3 regions of the Agrobacterium sp. fls2-241-TYG-188a genome follow, and region 3 is predicted to be linked to each of the others. Evidence: predicted binding sites of a transcription regulator. Region 3 holds the regulator's gene; each other region holds the start of a gene.
The links. Region 3 encodes PhoB, which activates phosphate uptake and scavenging genes when phosphate is short. Its sites were predicted from a motif close to TGTCATNNANCTGTCAT; they were not measured.

Region 1 (3,275 bases), on a different contig from region 3:
GAATCTCGATCATCGATGCCCACCATTCGCCAAGCGCAAGGTTCTTCGGATGCGCTTCCGGCTTGATATCGCCATCAAGCTTGCCGAAGAACATGTAGTCGGGCGTGCACTCTCCCTGCTCGAGCGCCTTGTGGCGATCATCCGCCGTGCCGCCGCCGACGATCAGCTTCGGCGTGAATTTCTCAACAGCTTCGGCAAGGGCTTCTGCGCCGCCGACAATATGAAGACCATCCGCCTTGACGCGCCCGGCCACCCGGCTGTCTCCTGCCAGAAGCGCAGCAGCGCCTGCTTCCTGGATGATGGGCACCAGAACCTCTGCGCGCTTCTGATAGGCGCCGTCATCGAGATCATATTGCGGAACGATCACGGAGGCGACATCGCCGCCGCGCAACGCATCCTCCAGGGCCTTTGCCTGATCGGCTGCATCAACACCAGCAGGAACGACCAGAACGAGGCGGCAACGATCTTCAGGTCCACTCATCGATTTATCCATTTTCCGCAGACAGGACGCCCGGCGCGCAATCTGCACTCGTTTTCATGTTCTAATTCCGATAGACCGGACAGGCGAAAGGATCAACCGTCCATCCATGCTGCCCGATTTCCATTTTTTTCTCGTTGCCATTCCCGCAGTCATCCTCGTCGGCCTTTCCAAGGGCGGGCTCGGCGGCGCTTTGGCGCTGATGGGCGTGCCGTTGATGGCCCTTGCCGTTTCGCCGGTGCAGGCCGCAGCCATTTTCCTTCCCATCCTTATCGTCATGGATCTTGTGGCATTATGGGCATGGCGACATCATAACCATCAGGAAACTCTGCTTATCCTTCTTCCCGGTGCGCTGATCGGGGTTGCGGTGGGCTGGGCGACATCCGCCATCATTTCCGCCGATACGATGCGTCTGGTTCTGGCTGTCGTCACGATCATCTTCGTCGCCCAGTATTTTTACGAGCGTTTCGTCGGACGGAAGATCGAGGTGGTTGCAAAGCCGCAAAATCGGGTCAAGGCGACGATCTGGGGCACATTTTCCGGCTATTGCAGTTTCGTGGCCCATGCGGGCGGCCCGCCCTTCCAGATCTATGTGATGCCGCTGAAGCTCGATCCGAAGAGCTATACCGGCCTCAGCGTCCGGTTTTTCGCCATCGTCAATGCCATCAAGCTCGTTTCCTATTTTGCACTCGAGGCACTGGATACGGCCAATCTCATGGCGGCCTTCACGCTTTTGCCAGTCGCCATCGTCTCAACGATGGTCGGCGCGCGGGTCGTCAAATACCTCAAGCCCGCGATCTTTTACCCGCTGATGTATTCGATGGTGTTTCTGGCGGCGCTGAAACTTCTATGGGACGCCCTGACCTGAGATTTTTGCAACCTTTACCCGCACGAATCAAAAGGCCCTGATCGCGACAGCAATCAGGGCCGAATTCTTAAAGCCGCTTCAATCGTGAAGCTGGCGACACCGGTTGTTTAATGCCTAGTGGAGGCCTGCAGCCTCTGCATCTCGTCCTTCAGGCGCAGTTTTTTGCGTTTCAAATCCACAATCTGCTGATCATCTGAGGAGGGGGAAGCGAGAACGGTTTCGAGCTCCTCCTCAAGAGCACCGTGTTTCTTTTCCAGCGATGCAATATGAGCCTGAATGGTCATGCGGCACGTCCTTCCTTGTTGAACCTACCTCCAGCGCTCCATCGCTGGAGTTTCAGGTTTACGAAGGTAATGTGACATGGAAACTTTGAATTGTCGAAGGAGGAATCAAGGCAATAGTTGGGCAAAATGGTCGCACGGGAAACTTCCCGTTATCGCCATTTGGTGGTACAGGCACGAAGACCGACAACAAAATGGCCGGATGGCGGTCCGGTTGTATCATATGGGGACAAAGACATGCCTGATCAGGACCATGCGGATGTTCGGCTCGCGCTCGCAAGACTGCGGCAGGAGCACGAAGATTACGATGCGGCGATCAACGCGATGATCCAGACCAACTGCGAAGCATTGCGAATTCAGCGAATGAAGAAGAAGAAGCTGATCATCAAGGACAAGATGACCCAGATCGAAGACCAGATCATCCCCGATATCATTGCTTGAGACGGAGAGACCGTTGAGTAGAGAGACGCCGCCTGTCGCCATCATCATGGGAAGCCAGTCAGACTGGGAAACCATGAAAAACGCCGCCGATACGCTCGATGCGCTGGACGTGGAATATGAAGCACGCATCATTTCCGCCCACCGTACGCCAGAACGCATGTTCAGCTTTGCCAGCGGCGCGCGCGATGAAGGTTTCAAGGTCATTATCGCCGGTGCTGGCGGTGCGGCCCACCTTCCCGGCATGACGGCGGCGCTGACGCCGCTCCCGGTCTTTGGCGTGCCCGTTCAATCCAAGACGATGTCCGGACAGGACAGCCTCTACTCCATCGTCCAGATGCCAGCCGGCATTCCCGTCGGCACGCTGGCAATTGGACGCGCAGGCGCGATCAACGCGGCACTTCTCGCCGCAGCGGTGCTGGCCCTGTCCGATGAGGATCTGGCTGACCGGCTTGACGAGTACCGCGCCCGCCAGACGGCGGCCATTGCCGAATACCCCCTGGATACGCCACAATGAAATCTGGAACGATCGGCATTATCGGCGGCGGCCAGCTTGGCCGTATGCTGGCCATGGCGGCTGCCCGCCTCAACTTTCGCACCATCGTGCTGGAACCGCAGGCCGATTGTCCGGCAGCCCAGGTCTGCAATCGCCAGATCGTTGCCGCCTATGACGATGAAAAGGCGCTGGCGGAGCTGGCAGGCATCTGTGACGTCGTGACCTACGAGTTCGAGAACGTGCCTGTCGTCGCCGCGCAGACACTGGCCGCGTCCGTTCCGGTCTACCCACCGGCACAGGCACTCAACGCATCTCAGGACCGGTTGACGGAAAAGCGCTTCCTCAACGATTGCGGCATCCCCACAGCCGATTTCCGCGCCGTGGACGATCAAGCCGGGCTCGAAGCCGCACTTGCCGATTTCGGTGGCAAGGGCGTGCTGAAGACCCGCCGCATGGGATATGACGGCAAGGGCCAACGGGTTTTCAAGGGTGGCGAAGACCTGACCGGTGCATTCGACGCGCTGGGTGGCGTGCCGCTCATTCTCGAAAGCTTCGTACCCTTCGAGCGTGAAGTCTCCATCATCGCCGCCCGCTTTCAGGATGGAACCGTCACCTGCTACGATCCGGCGGAAAACGTCCATCTGGGCGGTATATTGCACACCTCGACCGTTCCCGCGCAGCTGGACGACACAGCAAAGGCCGTTGCTGTCGAAT
Region 2 (3,275 bases), on a different contig from region 3:
TCGAGGAACTGGACAGATGGATCGCCATGGCCCGCGAAACGGGTCTCGTGGCATTCGATACGGAAACGACGTCGCTCGATCCGATGCAGGCCGAACTCGTCGGCTTTTCCCTTGCCATCGCCAACAACGGCAATGATGCGAGCGGTCAGCAGATCATTGCGGCCTATGTGCCGATTGCCCACAAGACAGGGTCCGGCGGCGATCTCTTCAGCGATGGCATCAAGCTTGCCCCAGACCAGATCCCCGCCCGCGAGGCAATTGACCGGTTAAAGGCGCTTCTGGAGGACCCCACTGTCCTCAAGGTCGCGCAGAACCTGAAGTATGATTATCTGCTGGTAAAGCGGCTCGGCATCGTCATGCAGAGCTTCGATGACACCATGCTGATGTCCTATGTGCTGGAAGCCGGCAAAGGATTGCACGGAATGGACGCGCTGTCCGAGAGGTGGCTCGGGCACACGCCCATCGCCTATAAGGACGTCGCCGGTTCCGGAAAATCGGGCGTGACCTTCGATTTCGTCGATATCGACAAGGCGACCGCTTACGCCGCAGAAGATGCGGATGTGACCTTGCGGCTCTGGATGGTCTTGAAGCCGCGGCTTGCCGCGGACCGCCTGCTTTCCGTCTACGAGAAACTGGAACGCCCGCTGCTGCCGGTTCTTGCCCGCATGGAAGAGCGCGGCATCACTGTTGATCGCCAGATTCTCTCACGCCTTTCCGGAGAGCTTGCACAGAAGGCCGCCGCTTTTGAGGAAGAAATTTATGAGCTTGCTGGCGAGAAATTCAATATCGGCTCGCCAAAGCAGCTGGGCGATATCCTGTTCGGTAGGATGGGCTTGCCCGGTGGCTCCAAGACCAAGACCGGGCAATGGTCCACCTCGGCCCAGGTGCTGGAAGACCTGGCTGCCGAGGGCGTCGAGCTGCCGCGCAAGATCGTGGACTGGCGCCAGCTGACCAAGCTGAAATCCACCTATACGGATGCGCTTCCGGGCTATGTTCACGCCGATACGAAACGGGTTCACACCTCCTATTCGCTGGCGTCGACAACGACAGGACGCCTGTCGTCGTCCGAGCCCAATCTTCAGAACATCCCGGTCAGGACAGCAGAAGGGCGAAAGATCCGCACGGCCTTCATATCGACTCCGGGTAACAAGCTTCTGTCTGCGGACTATAGCCAGATCGAATTGCGCGTCCTTGCCCATGTTGCCGATATTCCGCAGCTGAGAAACGCGTTCGAGAACGGTATCGACATTCACGCCATGACGGCGTCCGAAATGTTCGGCGTTCCCGTCGAAGGAATGCCGTCCGAGGTTCGACGCCGCGCCAAGGCCATCAATTTCGGGATCATCTACGGGATTTCGTCCTTCGGGCTCGCCAACCAGCTGAGTATTGGAAGGTCCGAGGCCGGGGAGTACATCAAGAAATATTTCGAGCGCTTCCCGGGCATCCGAGACTATATGGAAAATACGAAGGCCTTTGCGCGTGACAAGGGCTATGTTGAAACCATCTTCGGTCGCCGCATCAATTATCCGGAGATCAAGTCGTCCAATCCTTCGGTGCGTGCCTTCAACGAGCGCGCCGCCATCAATGCGCCGATCCAGGGCTCCGCCGCCGATATCATCCGTCGTGCGATGATCCGTGTCGAACCCGCATTGGAGGATGGCAACCTCTCCGCGCGGATGCTCTTGCAGGTGCATGACGAACTGATCTTCGAAGTCGCAGAAGACGAGATCGACAAGACACTCTCGCTTGTCGTTTCCATCATGGAGAATGCGGCCATGCCCGCTGTGGACATGAGGGTGCCGCTGAAGGTCGACGCAAGGGCCGCGGACAACTGGGACGAGGCTCACTAGAGCCTCGTCCTTTCACAGGGAAACGCTTGATTGTCCCGATCCGGTTTTTATGTCATCGAAGTGTCGCCGGACGGGCGTAGGAGGTGTCCAGTTTCAGGAGCCTTCGCACCATGCACGCGCCAACCGTAACACCTCATCTCGCCGCTTATTCCGCTGCAAACAACGATAAGCCCCCGCGCCACCTCGGTGTTCGCTACAATCTGAATGCCGAGTTTCTGCACGAGCCGGGAAACACGGTCGTCTGCCATCTGGCGGAAGGCTCTCGCACGCAATGCGCTGTTGTCAGGACACGCCAAAAGCTCCTGGATTTGCCAGAGGCTAGAGCACATCTGGCCTTCACCCCCGTCTCCAGCCTGCATATGACAGTCTTTCAAGGCATTATCGAATATCGCCGCAACTGGCCCTACTGGCCCAAGGATATGCCGGGCGACACGCCGATTGCCGGGATGACGGATTTCTATTTCGAGAAATTGCAGCGATTTCCCGATCTCCCGCCTTTTGCGATGCAGGTGATACGCGTGACGCCCATCGGCCTGACGCTTAAGGGAGCAACCGCTGAGGATGACCGCACGGTGGCGCACTGGCGTGATGCCTTTGCGGATCTGTTCGGTTATCGGCACCCGGACCACGACAGCTACGAATTCCACATCACCTTCGCTTATCTGATGCGCTGGTTTGAACCGGCTTTTCTGCCGCGCTTGCAAAGAATGCTCGATGAAAGCCTTGAGGAATTGCGCGGGGCCGTGCCCGTTCTGGAATTGCGTCCCCCAGCATTCTGTGAATTCAGCGATATGAAGCATTTTGAGGAATTGATCGTTTTCGATCCGGTCTGATACGGATTGCCGGCGGCGTTGGCTTCAAATCGCGCCAGTGATTCGGCTGTTCTTGAAAAAATGTGTGCCGGGGCTGGTCAAAGCCCTGAGAGGCATGTATAAGCGCGCCAAATTTCCGAATAAAGAAACATGAGACATCAGGCCTTGGTTCTGGCTGATTACCGTGTTTCCCCGCTGAATTGGAGTTACACAAATGGCAGTACCTAAGAGAAAAACAAGCCCGTCCAAGCGCGGCATGCGTCGTTCGGCCGATGGCCTGAAGTCTGCAACCTACGTTGAAGACAAGAACTCCGGCGAACTTCGCCGCCCACACCACATCGACCTGAAGACAGGCATGTACCGTGGCCGTCAGGTTCTGACGCCGAAGGAAAGCGCATAATCTCTGCGCATTCTACAGTTTTCGAGAAAGCCGGCCTTTGGGTCGGCTTTTTTGTTTTGGCCCGTGCTGACCTCTCGCGCCGACAAAAATATGCGCGGTCCGATGTTTCCATTTGCGCCTGAATGGCTCTAGACTTCTCCGTGGGAGCAGGCTCGATAAGTCTGGCATGTGGAGGGGATAGACCGGTGAAATATCGCTGGATCGGCATTGTGC
Region 3 (3,275 bases):
ATCGACGTGGTGGAACTGCGCGCCCGCGTCGGCATGGTGTTCCAGAAGCCGAACCCATTCCCCAAGACGATCTATGAAAACATCGCCTATGGCCCGCGCATCCATGGTCTTGCCCGCAACAAGGCGGATATGGACCAGATCGTCGAGTCCAGCCTGCAGAAGGCCGGTCTGTGGAACGAAGCCAAGGATCGCCTGCATGAATCAGGCACCGGCCTGTCCGGCGGCCAGCAGCAGCGTCTGTGCATTGCGCGCGCGATTGCTGTGTCTCCTGAAGTCATCCTGATGGACGAGCCATGCTCGGCGCTGGACCCGATTGCGACGGCAAAGGTGGAAGAACTCATCCACGAGCTGCGCGCAAACTACACCATCGTCATCGTCACCCACTCCATGCAGCAGGCAGCCCGCGTCTCGCAGCGCACCGCCATGTTCCATCTGGGCCATCTGGTCGAAGAAAACGACACCGACAAGATGTTCACCAACCCGGATGACCAGCGCACGCAGGACTACATCATGGGCCGCTTCGGCTGATCTGCCGCAGGTTGAAACCATTCGCGTGGCACCGCTTGAGCCCGTCCGGGCTTGCGGGCCAGCGCATCGAAACTGGAGATTTCGTACATGCCGACACATTCCCATATCATGTCCGCCTATGACGAGGAGCTGAAGTTCCTCACCCGCCGCATCGCCGAAATGGGCGGTCTGGCGGAACAGATGTGCGCCGATGCGGTGCGCGCGCTCGTCAATTCCGACGCAGCACTTGCCCAGAAGGTCATATCCGACGACACGATCCTCGATCATGCCGAGCGTGAGATTGGCGACAAGGCCATCGTCACCATCGCCAAGCGTCAGCCCATGGCTGCCGACCTTCGTGAAATCATCGGCTCGCTGCGTATCGCTGCCGATCTGGAGCGCGTGGGCGACCTTGGCAAGAACACCGCCAAGCGCGTCATCGCGGTTGCCGGTACCGGCGTTCCGCGCAAGCTGGCCCGCGGTCTGGAGCACCTGTCGGAACTGGCGCTGGTGCAGCTCAAGGAAGTGCTTGACGTCTACTCCACCCGTTCGGCGGAAAAGGCCCAGGCCATCCGCGAGCGCGATGAAGAGATCGATGCCATGTACACCTCGCTGTTCCGCGAGCTCTTGACCTACATGATGGAAGATCCGCGCAACATCACGACCTGCACGCATCTCCTGTTCTGCGCCAAGAACATCGAGCGCGTTGGCGACCACGCAACCAACATTGCCGAAACCATCTACTACATGACCACCGGCAGCCAGCCGGAAGGCGAGCGTCCGAAGGACGATAGTTCCAACACGCTTGGCGCAGTAACCGAGTGAGTTGCAGCATCGGCGCCGAAGGTCGAACATGACCTTCGGTCGGCCCGATGTGTCGATCAACATGCCAGAGCGGCCGCAATGCGCCCCGAAGAACGCCTTGCGCTCTGGTCAGACTGGCGGAGTTCAAATCCATGGTGCCGAAAATCGCAGTTGTCGAAGATGAAGAAGCGCTCAGCGTTCTTCTCCGCTACAATCTGGAATCCGAAGGTTATGACGTCGACACCATTCCCCGTGGCGACGAGGCGGAAATCCGCTTGCAGGAACGCACCCCGGATCTTCTGATCCTGGACTGGATGTTGCCGGGCGTTTCCGGCATCGAGCTTTGCCGTCGCTTAAGAATGCGCCCGGAAACCGAACGCCTGCCGATCATCATGCTGACGGCGCGTGGCGAGGAGAGCGAGCGCGTGCGGGGATTGGCGACCGGCGCTGACGACTATGTGGTCAAGCCGTTTTCGACCCCAGAGCTGATGGCACGCGTCAAGGCCATGCTGCGCCGTGCCCGCCCGGAAGTTCTGTCCTCCGTCCTGAAATGCGGCGATATCGAACTCGACCGCGAAACCCACCGCGTGCACCGCAAGACCCGCGAAGTGCGTCTGGGGCCAACCGAGTTTCGCCTGCTGGAGTTCCTCATGGTCTCCCCCGGTCGCGTCTTCTCGCGCTCGCAGCTTCTGGATGGCGTATGGGGTCACGATATCTATGTGGATGAACGCACCGTGGACGTTCATGTCGGCCGTCTGAGAAAGGCGCTCAACTTCTCCAATATGCAGGATGTCATTCGCACCGTGCGCGGCGCGGGCTATTCCATGGAAGCCTGACGGGCCTTTCGACACCCTTTTGAAGCACAACGCGCGCAGGATGTTCTGGCTGGAACACGGCGCGCGTTTCCTGTTTTATGCCAGGATCGAACAGCTGCCGCCGAGGGAACCGTCGTTTGCGTTCATCGCTAGGATAAATTCTCAGGTTCTGGCGGCGGCTCCAAACTTCGCCCTCGGGTGCGAAAAAGGGTAGGGCGGGATTTCCTTTTCCAAGCGATTTTTCTGAGTAAAAACAACAGGCAGGGACATTGCGGAAATTGAAATAGCGATACGGGTAATTATTCTTCTGACCGTGCCTTTACGTTGCAAGATAAAAGCGAATTTCAATTATCTGTAATTTAAGGTTTGACTATCAGGGAATAACCCTCTATCAATTGGTCATCGATATTTTGCTTGCTGAGCTTTGGTTGCCGCGCGATTAGCACCGCGTTTTGAACTAACCCTTTCCTTCAAAAAAATCGCTATACTCGCACACAGGGCGTCAGTTCTGTGATCTATCACTTATGCTTTGAAAGGGTTCATTATGACCACAGGCACAGTAAAATGGTTTAACTCCACCAAGGGCTTCGGCTTCATTCAGCCAGACAACGGCGGCACGGACGCATTCGTACACATCTCCGCTGTAGAGCGTGCAGGTATGCGCGAAATCGTTGAAGGCCAGAAGCTGAGCTACGACCTTGAGCGCGACAACAAGTCGGGCAAAATGTCGGCTTGCAATCTCCAGGCTGCTTAAATACGGAATCTGCTTTCCTTTGACCACGGATGTACTGGCACTGTCGAAAGTATGAGACCAACCGAGGTCAGGCACGTTGCCTGGCCTTTTTTTGTGCCGCAGCTCGGCACATGCGCCAGAGCGTTTTTCATTTGCGAAATCCGCCTCCGGCCACCCAATCCACTCCGCATCGGCATTTTTTTGAAATCGATCCCGATCTCAGCCGAAGCGACAGGAAGGAAAATCCATGTCCGAAACACACAGCAAATCTCGCCAGCAGGCTGAGAAGGCATTCGGCGCCACGCAGACGCAGTTCTTCGCTCGCGGTCACGCCGTGGACGAACTGAACTCGATTGCGCAGGCGCGTGATGAAAAGACCCAACGCTTGCGCGAAGCGCGTCTTGCCAAGGAATTGC

Region 1: the regulator PhoB is predicted to act here: its motif matches at 1,691-1,707, upstream of QRN85_RS16630 (YdcH family protein).
Region 2: the regulator PhoB is predicted to act here: its motif matches at 1,901-1,917, upstream of QRN85_RS21895 (DUF1868 domain-containing protein).

What each region holds. Positions count from the first base shown of each region.
Region 1 covers NZ_JARVRD010000003.1:553,426-556,700, forward strand. Annotated here, with positions in the region: gene QRN85_RS16620 (thiamine phosphate synthase) at 1-481, opposite strand, end outside; gene QRN85_RS16625 (sulfite exporter TauE/SafE family protein) at 588-1,346, shown strand; gene QRN85_RS16630 (YdcH family protein) at 1,454-1,630, opposite strand; gene QRN85_RS16635 (YdcH family protein) at 1,865-2,068, shown strand; gene purE (5-(carboxyamino)imidazole ribonucleotide mutase) at 2,082-2,582, shown strand; gene QRN85_RS16645 (5-(carboxyamino)imidazole ribonucleotide synthase) at 2,579-3,275, shown strand, end outside.
Region 2 covers NZ_JARVRD010000009.1:17,353-20,627, forward strand. Annotated here, with positions in the region: gene polA (DNA polymerase I) at 1-1,850, shown strand, start outside; gene QRN85_RS21895 (DUF1868 domain-containing protein) at 1,961-2,683, shown strand; gene rpmF (50S ribosomal protein L32) at 2,877-3,062, shown strand; gene QRN85_RS21905 (sensor histidine kinase) at 3,248-3,275, shown strand, end outside.
Region 3 covers NZ_JARVRD010000002.1:66,572-69,846, forward strand. Annotated here, with positions in the region: gene pstB (phosphate ABC transporter ATP-binding protein PstB) at 1-528, shown strand, start outside; gene phoU (phosphate signaling complex protein PhoU) at 616-1,332, shown strand; gene phoB (phosphate regulon transcriptional regulator PhoB) at 1,464-2,147, shown strand; gene QRN85_RS07165 (cold-shock protein) at 2,671-2,880, shown strand; gene QRN85_RS07170 (hypothetical protein) at 3,107-3,275, shown strand, end outside.